Regions from separate parts of the Bifidobacterium fermentum genome, predicted to be linked through region 1. Evidence: riboswitches for the same ligand, from Rfam matches in the RefSeq annotation. Region 1 holds a riboswitch; each other region holds the start of a gene.
The links. A riboswitch is a leader RNA that binds a small molecule or an ion and turns the genes downstream of it on or off. The one in region 1 is predicted to bind thiamine pyrophosphate.

Region 2: another riboswitch for thiamine pyrophosphate. It lies ahead of QN062_RS03275 (phosphotransferase enzyme family protein); the one in region 1 lies ahead of QN062_RS02780 (ECF transporter S component).
Region 3: another riboswitch for thiamine pyrophosphate. It lies ahead of QN062_RS04580 (TenA family protein); the one in region 1 lies ahead of QN062_RS02780 (ECF transporter S component).

The regions. Positions count from the first base shown of each region.
Region 1 is NZ_CP129683.1:683,965-691,856, reverse strand. It holds gene QN062_RS02785 (glycine rich domain-containing protein) at 229-1,959, shown strand; TPP riboswitch at 2,369-2,482, shown strand; gene QN062_RS02780 (ECF transporter S component) at 2,536-3,156, shown strand; gene QN062_RS02775 (ATP-binding cassette domain-containing protein) at 3,214-6,096, shown strand; gene QN062_RS02770 (NAD(P)-dependent alcohol dehydrogenase) at 6,220-7,278, shown strand; gene QN062_RS02765 (superoxide dismutase) at 7,376-7,892, opposite strand, start outside.
Region 2 is NZ_CP129683.1:814,221-822,112, forward strand. It holds gene QN062_RS03265 (hypothetical protein) at 1-211, shown strand, start outside; gene QN062_RS03270 (DUF2142 domain-containing protein) at 251-1,630, opposite strand; TPP riboswitch at 2,018-2,119, shown strand; gene QN062_RS03275 (phosphotransferase enzyme family protein) at 2,181-3,422, shown strand; gene QN062_RS03280 (ABC transporter substrate-binding protein) at 3,497-4,465, shown strand; gene QN062_RS03285 (GNAT family N-acetyltransferase) at 4,550-5,002, opposite strand; gene QN062_RS03290 (DUF3052 domain-containing protein) at 5,009-5,494, opposite strand; gene QN062_RS03295 (PDZ domain-containing protein) at 5,604-6,452, opposite strand; gene QN062_RS03300 (zinc-dependent metalloprotease) at 6,673-7,892, shown strand, end outside.
Region 3 is NZ_CP129683.1:1,119,751-1,127,642, forward strand. It holds gene QN062_RS04565 (glucodextranase DOMON-like domain-containing protein) at 1-1,402, shown strand, start outside; gene QN062_RS04570 (hypothetical protein) at 1,504-2,742, opposite strand; gene QN062_RS04575 (nucleotide pyrophosphohydrolase) at 2,952-3,323, shown strand; gene QN062_RS04580 (TenA family protein) at 3,327-4,136, opposite strand; TPP riboswitch at 4,283-4,373, opposite strand; gene QN062_RS04585 (glucodextranase DOMON-like domain-containing protein) at 4,872-7,892, shown strand, end outside.

The sequences.
Region 1 (7,892 bases):
AGTCAAGTGCCAAAAACTTGATAGCTCGGGCACTCCTGTACAATGAGACATTGTGTATTATGTTGTACTCATTGTATGAATAGATGCGTAGGTCGTGATATTGCCATCGATCATGATTTCTGACTGGCATGGACGGCATGGCTGGCATGGACGAGGTGGGCGAGGTGGAGCAGATGGTTCGTAGATTGTCGCGTAGAACAGAGCGGGGGGGGGGGCTTCTCTTGGCTGGTGGTGGCGTTGGGTGTGCTGCTGCTGTTGCTGCTGATGGGGTTTGTGTCGTCGTTTTTCTCTGACTGGCTGGGTGGTGGCCAGTCGTCGACGGCCGGGGTGACGGAGTTGAAGGAGGATGGGTTCTCGCTGACGCACTATTCGGAAGGTGACCCGGATGGCAGGCTGATCTTCGCTGAAAACAAGACGACGAATTATGTGAAGCACGATGGCAGCATCGACGCCGATGGCGTGCTGGAGGACTTCAATCCGGGGGATTCGCTGGAGGTGTCGTTCGATGTGGGCAACGCTGGCGCGAAGTCGGTGTGGTATCGCACGCTGCTGACGGTGACGGTGCGGATGGCGTCTGCCGTGCCTGCGGATGTGGTGGGGTTCTATTCGCCGAAGCTGTGCGTGTGGCAGCTGGACGAGGAGTCGGACGGCGGTCCTGCCAAGTTCACGCAGGCCACGGCGATGGTGTCGGATGCGGACGTGTCATGCAAGGGTGACGTGCCGGGCATGAGTCGCGTCGGCTTCGAGGTGGTGCCTGAGGGCGATGCGGCCAATGATGGGGATCCGTCCACGGTGCAGCTGCGCGCGTCGAGTCTGGATGGGGTGCTGTCGGCCGATCCGACGGCGCAGGACGCGGAGGTCGAGGCGTGCGGCGGGGCTGACTGTCCCTCGCAGGCGCGGGTGCGCTATGGCGTCTACTTCAACCCCGGGTTGGTGAGCGTGGACGGGGTGGTGTTCGATGACAATGAGTGGCAGGGTGCGCGCTATGGGTTCGCCTATGCGGCCGAGGCGGTCCAGTACCGCAACGTCGCCGCACCGGATTGGAGTGCGATCGACATCGAACCGTATCACGATGGCTACGATGACAGCGTCCTGCGATGGGACTACGCCATGACCGGCAGCGTGCAGGCGTTCACCGCGCCCGTCGACGGCGTCTACCAACTCGAAGCATGGGGAGCGAAGGGATATTCCAGCGGAGCAAGAATTTCCGTCGGTGCCTACACGGTTGGGAACGTGTTCCTTCGCAAGGGCATGGAAGTTTTCGTATACGTCGGCGGCCCTGCTAATGGGTTCAATGGAGGCAACAGTGGTGGTGGCGGTGCCACGGATTTCAGAATGCTAGGAGGCAACTGGGACGATGCTTTGGGATTGAATTCGAGAATCATGGTTGCTGGGAGTGGCGGTGGCATTTCGACATACGGGAGTTCTCACATCAATGCTGGCGATGGCGGTGGACTCACTGGCTTGATGGGATCGACGACCACCAACATACCGAGCCAGCAGAACATCTCTGCTGCGAATCGAAGCCAGGGTGGAAGCCAGACATCGGGCGGGGTGGGATCAAATGCCACAGTCGCATGGACTGGGGGTTTTGGTGTCGGCGGGACGGGCGGATATTATGGTGGCGGTGCAGGATGGTACGGAGGTGGCTGCGGTGGACAGGTAGGTGATTCACGTCTTGTGGGGGGTGCCGGTGGTTCCTCGTTCATCTCGGGCTATCCGGGTGCGGTCGCGCTGTCGGACACTTCGGCCGCGAACGCCGGCAATCCCAGGACGCACCGCCCTGCGACCGACTCTCCCGCCGACCGTGCCACGCAGGTCATCGATGGACGGGAATACCGGTTCACCAGCTATGCGATGAAGGCCGGAAACGAGTCCATGCCCGACTGGAGCAAGAGCGACGGCTCCCAGATGACCGGCAACGCGGGCGACGGCCACGCCCGAATCACCCTGCTCTAGACCGTTCCAGACCGCTCTAAACCGTTTCAAGTCTGCTCCAGACCGCTCTGGACGAGTTCTCACGCGGCGCTTGCAAGTTTTTGGCACTTGCCAAAGTACAAACCCCGATTTTCGGCCTGATCCGGTCGCAGGTATGCGGCTTCTGGGGCTTTGATACTTCGGCAAGTGCCAAAAACTCGCAAACCCGACTGCGAAGGGACGGCATGTGCCCACAACTGGTCATGTGCTGAGAAATGATGAGATGGTAATCGGTCATTGAGATGATAATGGGTTATGCATCCATGCAGCCGCACTGCCGCGCTACCGTCCAGACATGCGCTCATGCATTCATGAGTTCATGTGGCCTTTCGGCCGTTCAGCCTTGCGGCCATGAAGGGATACGAGCTTGGTCAGGGGATAGGTTATTATCGTTTTCAGACACGGGGGCTGTCCAGAACAGTGGATGGCTGAGATGAGGCGAAGCCTCGACCGAACGAACGTATACCGGGTAATGCCGGCGCACGGAAGTCCATCTTTCCCGTGCCTTTCGGGATATGCACATCAGAGATGCATACGAGAGAGATTAAGGCACATATCATGACATCGGCAATACAGAAGACCTCACACCCATCCCTGCGCTGGCGCGTGGTTGACATAGCGGTCGCATCCGTCATCGGCGTGGTCAGTTCACTGATTTTCTGGGCTGCTGCACTGCTGTGGAACGTCATTGGCACACCAATGGAGAGCGTCATCCCAGGGCTTTCAGGTCTTCTGAATGGTCTGTGGCTCTTTGCAGGTCCTTTGGCCGCAATCATCGTTCGCAAGCCTGGCGCCGCGGTCTATGCCGAAGTGGTCGCCGCCGTCCTCGAGGCGATCCTCGGCAACGCTTGGGGCATATCGACCCTCTACATCGGTCTGGTGCAGGGTGCCATGGCTGAAATCGCATTCCTCATCTTCATGTATCGCAGTTGGAACCTCGCAGTGAGCGCACTGTCTGGGCTTCTTGCAGGCATCGGATGCTGGGGATACACCTTCTTCACGAATCTCCAGGCCATCGACTGGGGTGGATCCTACGGCTTCATCAACCTGCTCACCACCATCATCTCAGGGGTCGTCGTAGCAGGAGTTCTGATGTGGAATCTCTACATCGCCATCGCACGGACCGGTGCGCTGGACCGCTTTGCATCGGGCCGTGACGTTCGTGGCATGACTGCCTGAACGGCTGCACCGACACATTCCATAACATTCACGACGAGAGAAGCAGTGGCGATTCACATGCAAGCAAGGTCTCATCAAACGGACGGCGGCACTGACCGGAATCAGACGGCAGACCGCGCCGCTTCACCGCGTTCCGACGCGGGACAGCCAGCCAGCGGGCACTCGTATGCCGCGGCAGGCGATGTCCGGGCAGGAGTCGCAGCCCCTCTGAGCTTTCGCAACTGGGGATATCGTCATGCCTCGCGCAGGAACTTTTCCGTGCGCAACTTGAACCTTGAGATTCACGCAGGGGAACGTGTGCTGCTGCTGGGTGCTTCTGGAATTGGTAAGTCAACGATTCTCGAAGGCGCTGCGGGACTCCTCGGGGTCGATGCCGTCGAGACCTCTCCGGTGAAGCCCATGAATTCGGATGTCGATTCGAATTCGGAAGGGGATGCCGTTCGTGACTCTGCGGCACCCATGTCTGAGTCAGGCGATCGTGCGACAGAGCTGCGCCAAGGCAGCAGCAGGCTCAAGGGGCAGGCCGGGCACCGGCAGGCCGGACAGGACGCGACTCAGCTCGTCGACAGTGACGGGGGCACGACCGAAGGGGCGATCCTTGTCGGAGGTCAGCCAGTCTCGGATGCACTGGGCCGGGTGGGGCTTGTGCTGCAGGACCCTGATGCTCAGGCGATATTCCAGAGACTCGGTGACAATGTTGCGTTCGGTCCAGAGAACATGAACGTTCCCAGGGCGCAGATATGGCAGCGCGTCAGGCAGTGCCTCCATGAAGTCGGCCTCGATGACGTGCAGCTGCACCGCTCGACGATGCATCTGAGCGGCGGGCAGATGCAGCGACTTGCCTTGGCCGGTGCGATCGCGATGCGGCCGGAGGTTCTGCTGCTCGACGAGCCGACTGCGAATCTCGACCCTGACGGGGTCGAGCAGATAGTCGCCGCGGTTCGCAAGGTCGTCCATGCGCAGCATTCGACGATGGTGCTTGTCGAGCATCGTGCCGAACCTTGGATAGACATGATCGACAGAGTCATCGTGCTGGGATTGGAACGAGAGGGTTCTGAGCATGATGATTCTTTGGAGCATGATTCTCAGGGCGATGAGATTTCGAGAAAGGGCTTTCGCCGCACGGTCGTCGTCGCTGACGGCACTCCCGAGGAAGTGTTCGGCGATGAGACGCTGGACTTCGAGGAGCTGGGCATATGGATGCCGAAGCGATTTCGGAAGGCGTCAGACGAGATTCATCGGATGCACACGCAAGGCGAGTCCGATGAATCCGCTCGCATCGGCACCGGGACGACCATTCTTTCGACCGAGGACCTATCGGTAGGCAGGAATGGGCAGGCGATCGCCAGCCATATCGACCTTGCATTTGCGAAAGGTCAGATAACCGCGCTCGTTGGAGCGAACGGCGTGGGGAAGTCCACGCTGTCCATGACTCTTGCAGGTCTTCTCAAGCCCGTCGACGGGGCGGTGAAGGCCACGCCCGAGCTTGTCGGCGGACTGAAGAGCGATGATCCCTTTGCATGGAAGTCGACCGACCTTGCATCCCGGATATCCTATGTGTTCCAGAATCCCGAGCACCAGTTCGCCAAGGGGACCGTCCTCGATGAAGTCATGCTTGCACCGTTGAAGATCGGCTATGAACCGGCGAAGGCCGAGGAGATCGGACGCAGACTGCTGGCAAGGTTCGCTCTTCTGCAATATGCCAAGGCGAATCCATACACGCTTTCCGGTGGCGAGAAACGCAGACTGACGGTCGCATCAGCCCTGGCGGCCGCGCCAAGGGTCCTGCTGCTCGACGAGCCTACATTCGGACAGGACAGACGCACCTGGATGCAGATCGTCCGCTACATCGACGCATTGCGATCCGATGGTGTCTGCGTGATCGTCGTGACACATGACCGGGATATGGTGACGGCCTTGGGCGCTCGGGTGGTCGAGCTGATACCCGCCTCATCGCACGCCGAAAAGATATGGCAGGCACAGCGCCAGATGCACGGTGCGTTGCCCGTGCCGGAAGAGAAGAATGAACGGGGAACGCAAGCGGAACAGGACCCTCGGCAAGGCGGGCAAGTGGCAGGGGAGCGGCGGGCGCACCGGTCAAAGGCCCGGCAGTCTCTGGATGATGTGATTCCCGTAAGCGACGCGCAGGACCGCAGGGAAGCTCCACGGCAGTCGAGCCATTCGCGTTTCATCGCATCCTTGAATCCTGCCATACGTCTGATCGGTGCGATGGTTCTCACGATTCCGCTGCTGCTGAGCCTTGACTGGGTGTCGGCGAGCTCGGCACTGGGGCTTGAGCTGGTGTTTTTCCTCGCCGCAGGTCTGTCGCCTTGGCGCATACTGAAATATTCATGGCCGATATTCCTCGGCGCTCCGGGAGCTGCGCTTGCCGTGCTGCTCTATGGCAAGGTGGGTGGGGATAGTTGGTGGCAATGGGGGCTGATCCACATTACCGACCGCTCGGCAACGCTTGCCGTGGCGACGGCCATACGCATACTTGCGATTGGAATTCCAGCGATAATCATGGTGTTCGGCATTGATGCCACGGACTTGGCGGATGCATTCACCCAGATCCTGCATCTGCCTGACAGATTCGTGTATGGCGGGCTTGCCGGCATCCGTCTGTTCAGTGTGCTGCAGGACGATTGGGCCGCATTGACGTCCTCGCGGCGCTCACGAGGTCTGGGCGACGAGAATGCCGTTGCCGCATTCTTCCCACAGGCATTTGCGCTGCTCGTCCTGTCGATTCGCAGATCGACGATGCTCGCAACCGCAATGGAGACCAGGGGGTTCGGAAGCACGCTTCCCAGAAGCCACGCCAGGGTTTCCAGATTGAGGTCGAGAGATGCGCTGTTCATTGCCATGTGCGTCGCGATTCCGGCGCTGGCCCTGACCTTGGCGGCTCTTGCGGGAAGCTACGTCTTCCTAGGTGGTAACTGAGTTGAAAAGAATTCATGCCGTATAACAATGGTCCATCCGTACATTTGTTACGATTGAGGGTGTCCTTGCCGCCTTTTCTGGCGGAACCAGGTCAATGACGACCATCGTTTGAAAGGAATCCTCATGAAAGCTTATGCAATGCTCGGTCTGAACGAGACGGGATGGGTCGAGAAGCAGGACCCGGTCTGCGGCCCGCTTGATGCCCTATGCAGACCGGTGGCGCTTGCTCCGTGCACTTCTGATGTGCATACGGTGTGGGAAGGCGCCCTGGGTGAGCGGCATGACCTCGTCCTGGGTCATGAAGGCGTCGGAGAGGTAATAGAAGTCGGAGATCTGGTAGAGGACTTCGTGCCGGGAGATGTCGTGATAATGCCTGCGATCACCCCGGATTGGGGGTCTAGGGAAGCTCAGCGCGGATATCCCGTCCATTCCGGTGGCATGCTGGGCGGATGGAAATTCTCGAACAGCAAGGATGGCGTGTTCGCCGAGAAGATCCACATCAACGATGCTGATGCGAATCTCGCACTGCTTCCCCAGGAAATCAGCCCAGAGACCGGCTGCATGCTCTCTGACATGATGCCGACCGGATTCCATGCCTCTGAGATGGCGAAGGTCACATTCGGCGAATCAGTGTGCGTCATTGGCATCGGTCCCGTTGGCCTGATGTGCGTTCGTGGCGCCGTGCTTCGCGGAGCGTCGCGCGTGATTGGCGTCGGCTCTCGACCGATCTGCGTCGAAGTGGCCAGGGAATATGGGGCGACCGACATCGTCAGCTACAAGGATGGGCCCATAGCCGAGCAGGTGCTCGACATGACTGACGGCGATGGAGTCGACCGCGTGCTGATCGCGGGAGGTGACGTGGACACCTTCGCCGAGGCGATACGGATGCTCAAGCCTGGCGGAGCCATCGGGAATGTCAACTATCTTGGCAGTGGTGACAGCGTGAGGATACCGCGTCTGGAATGGGGCGTCGGCATGGGGCACAAGACGATTCATGGCGGGCTGATGCCAGGGGGCAGATTGCGGATGGAGCGTCTGGCAAGCCTCATCGTTCATGGGAGAGTCGACCCGTCCCTGATGATCACGCATCGTTTCGAAGGATTCGATCATGTCGAGGAAGCCGTCAGACTGATGAAGGATAAGCCGCAGGATCTGATAAAGCCCGTCGTATTCATCGGTTAGACAGGCAATTCGCCTCGGTCCAAGATTTCTCGGACCGAGGCGAATTGCTTCGAAAGCTGGGATTGGCCGTCATGCTGGCAGCCCATCCAGGCAGATGCTACTTTGCAAGCGTCGTGTTGATGTTGCGCACTTCGTCGAACCTCTTGGTGGCGTCTTCCCAGTTGATGATGTTCCACCAGGCCTTGACGTAGTCGGCACGGACATTGAGATAGTCAAGGTAATACGCATGCTCCCACAGATCGAGAAGCAGCAGTGGGAACACGGTCACAGGAAGGTTGCCCTGGTGATCGAAGAGTTGCAGCGTTATCAGTCGTTCGCCGAGAGTGTCCCATGCGAGCACGGCCCAGCCCGAACCCTGGATGCCGGCAGTCATCGAGGTGAAATAGGTCTTGAAACCCTCGAAGGATCCAAACTGATCTTCGATGGCGGCCTTGAGTTCACCCTGTGGCTCCTGACCGTCCGATGGAGCCATGTTCTTCCAGAAGATGGTGTGATTCTTATGGCCTGCAAGGTTGAATGCGAGGTTCTTCTCAAGAAGGTTCGAGGTTGCCACGTCTCCGGAATCGGCAGCGTCGTGAATCTTCTCCAAGGCGGTGTTGGCGCCGTCGACGTAG
Region 2 (7,892 bases), 130 kb from region 1:
GCCTACCATCGTTCTAGGATCGATACTCATCGTGTGCGGAGTGCTTGGCCTGCTGACCAGCTCGTATTGGGCGCCCCTGAACATGGTCGCATCGCTGGGCATCGATTGGAGGATCGTAGCTGCAATCGCATTCGCGGCCGTCGGCGGCATACTGCTGCTTTCCTCCCTTTCGTGGCTCATCAGCACAGCAATCCACCATTTCATCCGGTGACTTCGAGATGCGGTCTCACGGCGCTGTCCTGCGTCGAATTCATGGAAGGTTCCGACTGCGCGGAATTGAATTGACCATCATGGAAGAACAAGCACGCCAGCAAGGGCACCACCGGATATAGATATCGCATCTGGAAGCCAGCAAGCTCCAGTCCCTGCTGCGTGTCTGACAGGTCGTTCCACGTGACCTGGAGTGAGAGCCATACAAGCGCGAGCGATCCCCGAATGCTGCAAGACCAGACAGCGCGTAGAGCGCGTAGAGTCTGTTCCTGCCATAGAGCCTGCCCGTTCTCTCCGAATTGAGCCTGCCCGAGAAAAGGATGACCGCGCACAACAGCAGCAAGGAGGCCACCGTGGTTGGATCCTTGCTGACGAGGTCGAAGGTCTGCACGAGTGTGTCGGCCACCAATCGAAAGATCGTTCCAGCAAGATGATGCATGACATATTGCTTGTTGGCCGCATAGAGATCGGGAAGAATGACGAGCATATGCGTTTTCTCCCACCACAGATTCACCAAGGTGGCTGGAATAAAGGCACACAGCACATATATGATCTTTCTACGCATCGATAATGCCTTGGTAGCCAAGACGAGCAGGATGACAGGCGCATAGACCGACTTCATCAGACACTGCAGGAAGGCGGCGACTATCAGCAGCACCCACCAGACGGTCGTCAATGGCTTCCTCCTAGCGAAAAGCCACAGTGACAACGCGATGAAGCATGCCGTGTAACCTATCACCGGGCCATCGGCCATCAGACTGCTCGCGCAGAACACCGGGTACGGCAGGCATCCGAACACCGCGAAGAACCATTTCCCGCTGGGAATCATGACTATCGCTATTCCGATGGCAAGCATGAACGCAAGCAGATTGGTCAATCTTGCGAGTTTCAGCACCGCCGATGGTCGAAGACCGAAGTGCAGACCGAATTTCATGCCAATAGCCTGAGGCAGGTATGAGACGAACAGGTACTGATTGCTTCGCGTCGCTACGTGGACGATTGAATGATCGTCGCTGTTCAGAGCCTCAACCTGCGCGTCATACTGCGGATCCCGCTTCAATGCAGTGATATCGATTCCTTCGACGGTTTGATTCGAGACGGTCGGCTGATCTATGTATCGCGAATCGCCCACAAGGTTTTGCGCACGCTTGGCACCATCAGGAGAATCCACCATCGTCGTCGAGTTGAATGACTGCAAGGTTGCGAGCGCGTAGGTGCTTCCGAGATGCAGATGCGGGTCCGGCATCGTCAGTGGCCCCACCGTTGCAATGAACGCACAGCCTTCAATGCAGCACACGATCAGAAATGAGACGAGCGGAATCAGCACTTTGGATTTGCCCCGCAGCCAATCCCTCAATCTCACAATCAAGTCAGGCATCGATGATTTGCCAAGTCCGAATCGTGCTCTGTTCGATGTCACAAGTAAGTCCATTCCTACTGAGAAGAATCGTGGATACGCGCATGTTCCACGGCGTCTGTTTCACATCCAATATATTCAGGGCACCATATGAATCGCACATACCTGCGTTCTTCGTGGCAGACACGGCATATTTCCTCCACTGTCGATGCCCTGGATGCCCTGGATGCCGTGTCCGCGCCTTCAGACGCAACATCCCTCAGCTCAGCCATATCCCTGCATGGGCGTCGCACGAATGCGCACCATGTCGACTTATACACAGGAACGTTCCTGGCTCTCTGTCTCAATCATGTCTGGCGTCATCGATCCAGTGCAGAAACCAAGTCCAGCTCCCAGTCGGTCGAAAGACTCGTGACGCATGCGCTGTCAGGCACTGTGCCTATGCTCGAGATGTCCATGCACGGGAGCTTACGAGCTGAGAGGGAGAGCGATCTCCGACCGTTGAACGTGACACGGCTAATACCGTCGAACGAACGCATTGCAAGGCTTTACATATCCTCGCGTGGTCGCATGCCGTGAAACGAATCACCATCACGGCCCGAAACGCACTGGAATGGGGATACCTTTGGACTCTGACGGAAATCCGCAGCTAGAAATCGTCGCACAACGCTGGCCGGACATCGAAATGATGGAATCGCAACGAATTCTCGATGCCTTGGATCAGCCGCTTCGTGCCAGGTCAATCGTCTCCCATAGCGGGCGCCCCACATCTGCCGCATCGCTGATCCGGACAGATCGGGGTCTGGTGTTCATCAAGCGCTATTCGCGCACGGTCCGTGATGTGGAGACCATTGCGCCATACCACCGTTACGCCGAGTTTCTGTCTCATTCTGGAATTTCCACCCCGCGGTTCCTGCGCTTCAACCCCGAGGCCTCTGTGTCTCCTACTGCGATGGAAGAGCTGGGGAACACCGACATGCTGAACGTCGATCCACAGCTCAGCGTTGCTCAACAGCACAGCGTCAATCCACAGACAGCTACCGTCGCGATCACTGCCGACGCTGCATATGAAGCATATATGGCATCGACCGGCGAGGACCGATATGGAAAGGCTCTGAGCTGGGATCCTCCGAAAACGCTTGAAGAGGCCAGGAATCTCGGCGAATCCGTGGCGAAGATCGATGCCGCGTCCAGAGATTTCGATGAACCGCGCATGCGGCCGAACGGCATGTCGAACACCTTCGGGCTCTTTGCCTCGGACGACATCCATGCATCGTGGAAATCCTGGGTCGCCAGGCGTCCAGCAGTTCAGAGGTACATTCGTCTCACAAATCGAGACATTTCTCATGATTTGGACATCGTGCAGCCATACGCAGGTAAGGTCGCGGCACATTACGGGCAGCTCCATCGTCAATGGACGCATGGCGATCCGCACACCTCGAACTTTCTGTGGACTGGCAACGCGCCGTCAACGGTCATCGACTTCGGTCTGGCGGACCGGAATACGGCAGTCTTCGACCTGGCGATGGCCATCGAACGCCATGCGATTCAATGGGTTGCCGTGATGGATGGTCACGAGGATGCATGCCGGCCAGATATCGCCGAATCCATCATTCGCGGATATTGCAGCCACAGACCTCTGCAGGATGCGGAAAAGCTGATTCTGCCAGAGCTCCTTGCCATATGTCAGGCCGAATCAGGCTTGAACTGGCTCCAATACTATATGGATGGCGTTCATCGGCTCGACGATGCGGCATGGTGCTACGATGTCTGCTTTCTCGCGCACACCCGCTGGTTCTCGACAGGACCGGGACGGGCGCTTCTTGACTCCATACGGGACTGTCTGAGCGAATAGGCGCCCAACGGCAGCCAGTAAAGACCCATTTCCACACAGGAATTTTCCAATATCACCAATCAGAAGGGCAAATCATGATAGAGGTTCGACTTGAATATGTGCATCCTTGGACGAATCATGCAGGAATGTATCTGGCGCGGAAGCGCGGTCTGTACCAGAGGCAGGGCATGGATGTCGAATTCACCAGCGGTGACTTCTTCCGCGGCGATCCAGCATATCTTCTGGCTCGTGGCGAATGCGACATCGCACTCGTGCGGCTCAATCAGCTGCTGTTCCATCAGCAGGGAGAGGCCTCTCTCATATCCGTCGCCGTGATGAACCAATGTCAGATTGGCGGCATCATCACCAATGCTTCGACTGGCATCACTCGCTTCCGCGACCTGGAGGGCAAGAGAGTCTGTGTCCCGATGGGCGTCGCAAGGCTGCGAACCGAGCTTGAGCAGGCTGTGACCAAGGATGGCGGCGACTTCTCGAAGGTCACGACCATCGACCCAGGCGAATGGGAGCCAGACATGCGTTCCGTCGAACGCGGCAAGTGCGATGCATTCATCAACGTCGCATGGTGGGAGCCATTCCAGGGCTCCGAGCCCTTCGAGCAGATTCGCACGATTCCGTTTGACTCCATAGGCGTCGCTCCCCACCATTCCTATTACGTCTGCTTCCGCCGAGAATTTCTTGAGCGAAATCAGGAGATGGTTCGCAACTTCATCGCTGCCACGCAGGAAGGGTATGCGATGGTTCGCGAGGATCATGCCGCAGGCGTCGATGCGCTGCAACCAGCGTTATGCCATATAGATCCGGATGTCATCTCGGCATCCATCGATGCCGTGCTGCCATCATGGTTCGACGCGAATGGCAACTGGGGAGCCGCAGACATCGCCATGGTCCGTTCCTACGTGCGTTGGATGGATCAGTATCACCACATGAGCGTATCCCTACAGCAGGCAGTCGATGCGCTGAACGGCAATTGCGTCACGAACGCCCTGCTGCCGCAATCGAATGACCCTCTTCCCTCGCCCATGTCCCTTCCAGACATCGGATAGGACTGCGGTCTCGCATGAAATGAGAGCCGGAAATGCTGCCCTTGTGCCGATGCAAATCCCCTTCGGCAAGCCGCCACACCCCCGCTATTTTCTCTCCGCAGCCTTGAGCAGCATGTGGCGGTGGGGGGTGTGCTCGATGGAGAATATGTCTCCGAAGGCTTCGAAGCCTTGCTTTTCATAGAACCCTATGACCTGCACCTGGGCATTGATAAGGATGTCGAGGTTGGGCCAATGCTCCGCGCATGATGTCAGGACCGCATCCATGAGCATGGAGCCATACCCCTTGCCGCGTACGGCAAGGGAGGTCGCGACACGTCCGAAGGTCACATGGTCCTTCTCGCGAAAGATGCGCGCATAGGCAAGAGTCCTGTTATCTGGACCATCGATGAGAAAAACGTGGCGGGCCTCAAGATCGTGATCGTCCAGGTCATGGTACTGATGCCCCTGTTCGACGACGAAGGCATCTATGCGCAGCCTTTCAAAAGAAAAAAGCTCCAATGCGCTCAACTCATCGAGTGTCTTATCACGCCACTCCATACAGTCTCAGCGACCCTTGCCAAACGCGCTCAACCGAACACCATTCCAATCCTTCGAAACAGTGAGTGGCATCGCTGCGTTCATGCCGGCAGTCTTCGCCGCATTTTCCACAGTGCTCGCACTGGGGGCGCCAGTTCGGCCTGGTTTCGGACAAAGAATCCACAGGGGACCGTCATCACCCAATACGGTATACGCATCGACAATGGTATCTGCCAAATCGTCTTCGGCATCACCATCCCGCCACCAAATCACAACGCCATCGACGGCCGAATCATAGTCCTCATCAACTAGGTCCTCGCCAGTGACGTCCTCAATTTGCGAGCGGATGCCGTCATCGACATCGTCATCCCACAACCACTCCTGAACAATGTTTCCAGAGTGGAATCCGAATTCTTCTGCTTTCCTGGTAGTCGTTTGAGCCACGCCCCCAGCATAACAAGAGTGGCGAACAGAATGTAAACAATAAGCGTCAGTGCAACGGAAAATGGTCATAATATGAATGCAGGCATACGCAATCACCTACGCGAATGCCTTGGAAACGTCGGTTTCTCAACATATTCATGCCTTTTTCACGCATCGTTGCAATCGGGTCGCGGCATGCTCATTTCTGCGAGACGGCGCACTGCGGCAGCGTGTCACCCTTGCCTTGACCGATGGCCACCAGCGAGGAATATGCATTGGCGATGGTCGAGACCTTCACGACATGCAACCCTGAAGGAATATGCCCAACCACTTCATCGCAGTTCGATGCAGGGGCGAGGAACCATGTGGCGCCGTCACGCCGTGCACCAAGCATCTTGAGCCTGATTCCTCCGATGGCGCCAACCTTCCCGGCAGAATCCATCGTGCCGGTGCCCGCTATGGTCTTCCCACCCGACTCATTCTGCGGAGTCAGCATGTCGATCGCGCCCAGGGTATACATCATCCCTGCAGAGGGGCCACCGATGTTGTCCACATGCATCTTGATGGCGTATCCGGACGTGTCGATGCCCTGTTTCTTCAGGAATGCAAGCGCTTGGGATTCGGCCGCACTCTGCGAGCCACTCATCTGCGACTTGTTCTGCCGCTCATACTCGTCGAGCGTCTGTCCCTGAGGTATGACGGCTTCCCTCGGAATGACATCGGCGCTCCTGCTGAACCAGGAAGCCAGAACCTGCAGGTTGGTGACCGGATAGCCAGGAATTCCCTGGGCATTCACGGTGACCAGCAGCAATGACCCCTTGTCCTTGTATGTCTTTCCACCTGAGACGCTGATGACGGATGTCGAGCCTGACTTCCCCAGCACATTCTGGGTAGGCCCTGGGGTCTCCACCACGTATGGCGAGGGCATCAGCAGCAAGATGACCGCGAGCAGGAACCCTACGGTTCCGATCAGATACGAAGGCGAGCGATGGGCGAAATAGTCGCCACCACGCGCACGAACGGCCTTCAATGCGCCTTTGGCTGACATTGAAACTTTCCCCTGCATAAAGCTCATAGCTCTAATACTATTGAAAACACCGACATGAACGGACGGATACGCGCATCTGGGCTTTCCTTGCGAAACGTGCGAACGGACGCGTAGCACCACTGTCGAGTTCTCTGATTGTTCTCTGGGAACTCCGCCAATCACAGACGTGTAATCTAGTCAGCACAGGGAATCACAAATCACTTTGATATGGATGGGCGCTATGGACGAGAATGCAATTCACCAATGGCTTATACAGTGCTTTGGGCCTGTACAGGGAGAGGCTGCCTGGGCGCAGTTCTCTCAGCTTCCGGAAGAGGTCCGCGATCAGATTCTGTCGCAGGGCGCTGCAGGACTTCCCAAGCCAGAGGAAGTGCAGTCACTCGTCAAGGCATTTTCGGCAGGCGGTCTGAACACTGCGGGCGACGTGGAACGAACGATTGAAAAGGGTCCGGTAAACACCGATCTGGCAAAGTCAATTGCGGCAAGCACCATTGCTTCCGAAGGTGCAGAGGGCACTGTGACCGCCGATGAGGCCCAGACCGCTCGGGAAGCCATCAGCGCGTCCGGACTCTGGCTTGATGCGGTCAGCGACTTCAACCCTGCACCGGGCGAGACGCAGGTCCTCACCCGAGATGGCTGGCTGGAGAACACCATCGAGGCATGGGCTCAGTTCGCAGCTCCGGTGGTTCAATCCATGAACGACGCCCTTTCCTCGGTTTTCTCCGAGCGCTTTGGAGATTCCTTCGAAAGTCAGGTCTCAGGCATGTTCGCTGGTCCAGTCCCAATTCCGATTCCTGAGAATCTCAAGGATCCAGGAACGCTCATGAAACTGTTGGGCAACACATCCTTCTCGATGCAGCTTGGCCAGGCTGCGGGCAAACTGGCGAAGGAGATCCGTGGCAGCTACGATCAGGGCATCGCATTGCAGTCAAACCCTGCGGGTGCACTCATTCCTCAGAACATCGACGAATATGCCACGTCGCTCGAGCTTGACGTGGATGAGGTCATGGGCTTCCTGGCATTGCGCGAGCAGGCCTACGCCCGTCTCTATGCGTCGGTGCCATGGCTGATGCCACGATTCGAGGCGCTGATCGGCAAGTATGCACGTGGCATCACCATCGACCTCGATGCGATGGAAGACCAACTTCGAGATGCGACAGACATGAATCCCGAATCGATTGCCGGTGCCGTGAACCTTACCAATGTTGCGGCTTCCGACACTCCTGAGCAGAAGGAGGCTCTGCACAGCTTGGCAGACATGCTGGCCTTGGTCGAAGGCTGGGTCGACTGCGTCGTGTGGCGCGCTGGCATGGCGCACATCCCGCACATCGAGCAGCTTCGTGAGATGATTCGCAGGGAACGCGCGGTCGGAGGGCCTGCGGAGCAGACCTTCGAATCGCTTATCGGTCTGGAACTTCGCCCGAAGCGTCTGCGCGAGGC
Region 3 (7,892 bases), 440 kb from region 1:
CCGATCCGATGAGGCGATGTGGTATACGCAGCGCAGCTCGACAGGCTTCATGCGAGGACCGTTCAACCAGTTCACCGAGGAACGCGGCGGCGGCAGCGCCTTCACCTTCCTCACCGGAGCCGGTGGGTTTCTGCAGGAGTTCTATTACGGATACACCGGACTTCGCTGGGGCACGAATGGCATAACGCTCAACCCCATTCTGCCAGGCAGCTTGAAGACCATCACCATCAAAGGCATGCATTATCAAGGCAGCACTTTTGATATCGCCATCACACCGCAACGCACCACGGTGAGTGTGACCGCAGGCAACGCTCTCAATGTCACGAATCGCGGAACTGCCGCGGTTGGCAAGCCATTGACCTTCGCCACACGCACGCCATCCGCACATGACGGGTATGGCACGCTGATCGGCTCGATTTCGACCCCTGCCGGTGGAGATAATGGCTCGGGAAGCTATGTGTATCCGACTGATTCGGTGTTCACCAAGAATTCCTTCGACCTCAACACCTTCAAGGTGTACAAGGATGGGAAGAACATCAGATTCGTGTCACAGGTAGACGGTCAGATCTTAAACCCGTGGGCGCTGGAGGGCATGAGTCTGCAACTCATGCACATCTATATCCGTACCGACGCACATGCCTCGACCAAGCCCACGAAAGCCGTTGCCGGCACGAACATCAACACTGACGGCGCGTGGCAATATGTCGCGATTGCCAATCCCCGAACGCAAACCGGCGCGATCGGCTCGACGGGACTCTTCGCTGCGGACGGCACGCGCATTGCGAACGCATCGCTCAGCGTTCGCGAGCAGAAGGACATCGTGCTCACGATTCCTGCGAGCGCCTTCAAGAACGTTGACCTGTCGAAGGCGGCGTTCCAGATCGATATGATGAGCGCTTCTGAAAGCACGGAAGGCGTCAACAACATTCGGCCGGTGGTCTCGTGCGACACGGCTGCCGATGCAGTCAAAGAATGGCGTTTCTGCGGTGGTCTGGGATCGGTCACGAACACGAGCCCCTATGACAGCGACACGACTGACCCGAATGTCATCAAGGCGATATTGCCGAAGAGCGTGAAGGCATCAGAGGTGTTGAAGCCAAAAGCTGGTGGTGCAGTGCTGCCGTTCGTCACCTTGGAAGCAGCTCACCAAGTGCAGCCAACGCCAACGCCCGACTCGTCGCCAAGCTCCGGTACAGCCGGCAACGCTGCAAGCAGTGGTGCCGGCACCGGAGCAGCCAACACGACAGCGAAGCCATCCGGCAACTCGCAGACACGCAGCAAGCCATCTGCATTGGCGAAAACCGGCCTGAACCTTGGGTCCATCAGCGCTGCGGTCATTGCCATGCTGGCCGCTGGAATCAGCGTGTTCGCCATCTCACGCATGCGGAAATCTCAGCGCTGATGTATTGATGCACCGCTGCGTTGAGAAGTGCCAGCGGGTGAACGTGTCAGCGGGTGAACGTGTCAGCACATCAGCGAAGCATTGGCCGATGTGCTGACATGTCATGCGATGGAGAAGGCTATTACCAACACCATACCGGCACATGCGGAGCTGACGACCATCAATGACTTGGTCAGCCGTGGCAACCTCAATACTGCAGTGATTGCTGCGGCAACTGCAAGACATGCGGACACTGGCACCCCCACCAGCGCAATCATTCTGATTATGTCCAGTGTCTGCTGGCTGGTGCAACTGTCAATCAGACCGCCGCTGGCGCTTGCGGAAAAAGCCGGACACAGCTTGATCATGGTGGTGTGCAACGTTGAATATTGCACACAGGACAGGAATGCAAGCAGCACGACGAAGAGCTGAGCAATCAGACCTTGGGGAATGCGGTCTTTCCACTTGGCATCTGCCGTTGGAACGGTGGCGTCTGTTGCAGCACCAGCACTTGTTGCAGCAATGTCACTTGCAATAGCACTGGCACCATTCACAGTCTCACTCGCGGCAAGCCAAACGTGGATACGCTGCAATGCAAACGTGGCCGCAGAACACATGATCGCCCCAAACAATCCTCCAGACACGGTGAATGAACCAACCAGGCTCACTTGCGTGAACAATACAGGCCCAAAACCGATCAGCAGAGCGGGAACGCAGGCGCTCACGATAGGGCCCATCAACGCCAACACCCGTAATGCCACAAACGCCATCAGCCACCACACCACGACCAACGCAGCCATGCCAAGCTCGCCCGAAATAATCACAAGAGCCGCGACGGCAACGCATGAGAGGACGATGCAGGCTGCATTGACCTTGTCGACATAGCGGAAATGGTCGCCGTGCCCATTCTCAACGTTCCCACGCTGATGCCAGCGCGACAATCGTTCAGCCGTGTGCGTGAACGCGATGGCGAACAGAACGGCACAGCACACGCAGCTCAAGGTCACCAACAGAAACCATGATGGCGCCGTGACGCACAGACCGTTCTCTCCCGTCTGTGCCGGTCGACTCCCAAGCGCAGGGCAATTCGGGTGCAACATCATACCGCCCCAAATATCAACATACAGCGGAGAAAACGACGTGCCCGCGCCGACAAGCGAAGAAATGGCGGCCATGAGACCCATGCCCACCACGGCCGCCTTGGCCTTAGTTGGCACCGAACCAAGCGCACTGGCTTCGTTGTATTGCACTCGTTTGCCATGTAAAGTCGTTGCTGCGGGATTGGTGGTCTGAGCTTCGTCCGGATGTACTGCCGATGGTGCCAATACCGATGGCTTGGATCTTGATGGTTTCATCGCCATGCATACCTTCTTCTCTCCACATGTCCGGCAGGGCAGCAACAGCCTAGTCTCTTGATCGCTTGACCACACCGATGCATCATGCCTTCTGCCATCTTATGCCGCTCCCGTAACTCTGCCTTGGCCAACGCACAATCACACTGCAAGACTCATTCCATCGTTCCAGCAGTTATAGCCAGCCGATACATGGTCTTCCCACTACAATCGAAGCCATGATAAGCGATGAAACGATTCAGGCCATTCGTGACTTCACGACGCAACGCGATTGGGATCAATACCACACCCCCGAAAATCTAGCGAAATCAATCTCGATCGAGGCCGCCGAGCTACTTGAATGTTTTCAATGGACAACCCATCGCGATCGGCATGAAGACGCTGTCAACGACACTCATGTGGCGGAAGAGCTGGCTGACGTGCTGACGTATTGCATCATGATGGCCGATCGCATGGGGTTCGATCTCGATGAGATCATCAATGCAAAGCTCGATATGACCAAGAAGAAGTATCCGGTGAACTCGGTTCGAGATAATTTCGAAGCATACCAAGCACTGCATCAATCGGCGCGGTCGCAGACAGAAAGCTGACACTCAGGCCATCGTGCTCGCCTGCAACGCTTGGTTTTCAAAATCGTTCCATGTGAGCTGGCGGCTGGCAGCATCCCAGAAATACCATTCGAACAGGCAGCTGCGGTGGAAGTTGTCGCGTGCGCGCTTGAGCTGGACTTCACTCGCAGACTCGGCCTCTCTGTCCATCACGGCAAAGAACCTTGCCGATATGCCGTCTGGCCCGGCCAAGGTTGGCTCCTGTACATCCACCACCCATTGATAGAAGCCATTGTCTGGTTTGACTTTACCGGTCGACGCTAGGTATCTGCCCAGTTCAACGTACATCCAGATTCCAGCTTGGAAGGGTGTCAGCATATCCAGAAGGTCACCGTCGCGAGTTTGCGACAGCAGATGTTCTCGGTAGAAACTTGTGACTGGTTGTATGGTCTGCTTGCGTTGCAGCGACCAATCGGCGTGCAAAGTTTTCGAGAGGCTTTCATATAGCTCATTCACAGTCTGTAAGTGCGATTGCAACTGGTCGGTGAACAGCCGCTGGTCCGCAATGCTCGCGCTCTTCGCGATCAGCTGCGTCTGCACATAGGTTTCCGCGTCCGTATAATGCAGATCCTGTTGAATGTAATAGTTCATCGCTTCCCTGGAAAGCCGGCCGTGAACCACATCCTGTATGAAACTGCACTGTTCGTTGGCTTGCAGCAATGGTTGCTCCTGCTGAATCAATGATTGCGAGAATGACATCGTTTCCCCTTTGCTTGCGGCATGTCGCCACAGTTTTGACGCAATCTGGCGTGAAGACAACTTGAAAGCAACCGCATGCCATTCCAAGATCGCCATGAACCGCACTCGAATCAACCCTCAATCGGTTTGCACTCGATTGGAAACCGACAGGAAAGCCTTGGGTAGGCGTTCGCTGATTCCAGACAAACAAAAAGTCCACTCTTCTCGCGATGAAAAGTGGACTTCAGCACGTTGACAACAACGTGATGCTGGAACGGTCTTCCTACGGCAGTGCTAACTGCGTCAGGTTCCATGGGTATATCTCAGCTTGTGCAAGCACCCCAGACCACAGACTATATGTAATTATCACGTTCATTGAAGGCTTGTGCACAGCAATTGTCAAATGAGACCCGTTTCCCGGCGCTTGCACGCGCATCTCGAGGATTGAGTCCGTGTACGATCGCGTCGTGAAAGTACTGTTTGGAATTCTGGTCACCAAGCAAGCAGTCTGACAATCAAGCAACTACGGTAATCCTTCTGCAAAATAAACCGTCATGTTTTCGTATATCATGATAGTTTTTGCGCAAGGATTTCATTGCGTTACACTATATATTAGGTCATTTCGCATCGTCGTGATATGGTCGAATTAGGTCATTTCGCTTCGTCGTGATATGGTCGAATTAGGTCATTTCGCTTCGTCGTGATATGGTCGAAACAGATTATGGGGATCAATATATTTGGAAGATAGAGGTTTTTATGTGCTTTCATGCGAAAACCACTCAAAGAAAAGCGAGCAGAATTCAGCATTATGCCACCGTTGGCGTTGCGCTCGGCGCTTCTTTGATCATGGCAATGGGTTTGGCAGCTCCCGCATCCGCAGCGACCGCCAGTTCGGAATCTCAACAGGCATCAACGACAGGGTCTGCAACCACACAGTCTGCAGCCACACAGACGACTGCATCGGACTCCGTCACCACTCCAGCAACGGCGAACGACGCCGACCTGCATACGTGGTGGCAGCAAAACGCCGAGAAAAACAGCACCGACAAGCTTGCCGATGGCGTGGTTCGTGAATCGCCATTCTATTCCACCAAGGTGGCGCTGTCTGAGAATAACGACGACAACACACAGCCACAGTATGATTCCTTTACCTACTTAAGCATTCCACGCAACGGCAATGGCAAGACCGACAACTCGGGCTACACCTATCCAGAGCAGGACGGCGCCGAGTTCTCGGCCAGTGCGAGGATGACCATGTCGTGGTCCTCCTTCGAATACAGCAAAGATACTGACGTGTATGTCAAACTCGATACGAATCAGCCCATCACCTCAGCGGATCAAGTGACGATTCGCCCGACGAGCGACAACTTCAAGAAGGAGCTCGTCGGCAACGACACCATCAAGATCACCGTTCCCTACAAGGATTCCGGCTACCGCTTCTCGGTCGAGTTCACCCCGCAGCTCATCACCGCATATAACGACAACTCTGGCGGTTCAGGCAATCTGACGACCGACTCCGCAAGCGGACAGGCGGTCGATACCGAACCACAGAATTCGATGATGATCTTCGCGCAGCCGATGGAAGCTAGCTCACAGACCAGTTCAGACATTCCCGACACCTCCGATGCAACCGTGCAGCAGATCACGCCAGGCGACATCAGCGACCTGGCCACCCATGTCGAGTCCACTGCCAACACGCTCTATTTCGGACCTGGCACCTATTGGATGGGCTCGAACTATCAGACTCAACTGCCGGCAAACATCACCTGGGTGTATCTCGCCCCCGGCGCCTATGTCAAAGGTTCCTTCCTCTTCAAGGCGACCGCAGCCCATATGAAAGTAACCGGATATGGCGTGCTCTCGGGCGAACAGTATATCTATGAGGCCGATGCCAACAACGGACTGAACCATATCAGCCCGAAAAGCTCCGACTGCAACGGATCATGTCTGAAGATGCTGCAGTTCGAGTCCACCGGTGCATCGCAGAGCCTCGACCTGCATGGTCTGACCGTCGCCAATCCGCCATTCAACTCATTCGTCATGTATGGCGAAGCGGATGGCCCGTTTGCGATGAACGTCAACAACTATCAGCAGGTCGGCGCTTGGTATTGGCAGACCGATGGTCTGGAGCTCTATCGGGGAACGACCATGAAGAACTCCTTCTTCCAGTCCAATGACGACACCATCAAGCTCTATCATTCCAACGTCACCGTGGATAACACCGTCATCTGGAAGGGCGAGAACGGTCCAGTGTTCCAATGGGGATGGAGTCCAAGAAACGTTGAGAACGTGAGTGTCTCAAACACCGACATCATTCACAATCGCATGTATTGGAACGATCAGAAGAGCAACACCTGCGTGTTCAATGAATCGCCCTCGTGGACCGACACCAGCGCCACGAATACCGCTGACTTGAGCGACACGGTTCAAAACTTCACCTTCACGAATACGAATGTGGAAGGCATGGTGAACTGTGCCATTCGCATGTATGCGGCACAGAACACGAAGAACATCAAGTTCGATGGATTGCACATCGATGCATGGAGCAAGATCGATCTCAGCGCGCAGGAAAACTTCTTCAAGGCGTTCACCGATTCGAACGGCAAGCAGGTCACGATCGGCAACCAGACCACCGATGGCGAGGGATTGCTCTTCCACAACTACACGGTCGGCGGCGTTGCAGTACTCAAGGCCAGCAACAACTGGGCATCCGATGAACTCGGTCGTTTGGATTTCGATGCCGATCTGTGGGACAACTGGGATGCCACAGCAGACACCCAGCCCACGGGAGAGGCTCCAAGTCTGAGTGTCACCGGACTGAGCGATGGCGAAACGGCTGAGAACAGAAGCATGCCAATCGTGGGCACCAGCAACGCCAAGACGGTCGAGATCTCGGTGAGCAACGGGACAGAAACCAAGGCAACGCTGGCCGATGGAAAATTTACCACATCGGTGAAGCTGCCCTCGGTGACCAACACCGTTCGCGTCACGGCCATTGCGGCCAACGGCGTGATGACCGTCAAGCGCTATACCATCTATGCCTTCGGCAGCATCAAGGGAAGCATGACAGACCCTGCAGGAGACGACAACGGCCCAGGCAGCTACGTCTATCCGAGCAGCAGCGCCTTCAACAAGGGAAGTTTCGACCTGCGTTCATTCGGCGTCTATGAGGACGGCGATACCGTGAACTTCGTCACCAGCGTCGAAGGCGGCATCACCAATCCTTGGGGTGGCAACGGCATGAGCACGCAGCGTCTGAACATCTATCTTGGCGATGCCACCACGTCTGCTTCCGCATCTGCCACCTCGTTCAAGACCGTCACATCGCACGCATCGCTCACATCGCTCACATCAAAGGCATCCTCGACGCCAGTCGTTGCCGAACTCCCAGGAACGAACAACTTCACGCTGGGTGCTTGGAAGAAAGCGATCGTCGTCGATGGTCGCTATGACGACGCGACATATGGCAGTGCCGTCTATAATCCAGATTCGACTGAGAAAGCGGGCACGGTGTCACTCAGCATCGTCAAAGGCAACACGATGGTTGCCTCGGTTCCTGCCAGCTCATTGAAAGGCATCGATCTGAGCAAGATCGGGTATCAGGTGTCGCTGTTCAGCGATGCCGAAGCTTCGGAAGGCATCGGAAACGTTCGCCCTGTCCTGAGCAAGGCCTGCTGGGATGGCACTGGGGCAACCTGCACGAGCGACGTGCATCAATATCGCTTTGGTGGCGGCCTCGGCGTTCCCAATGATTCCGATGCACATGACTCGGTCACCACAGACAGCAACGCCATCGACATCTTCTCAGGGGCAGAAAGCCAGGCCGCTCTGATGAGTCTGAAGAACACGAAGGTCGTACTGCCCTTCGTCACA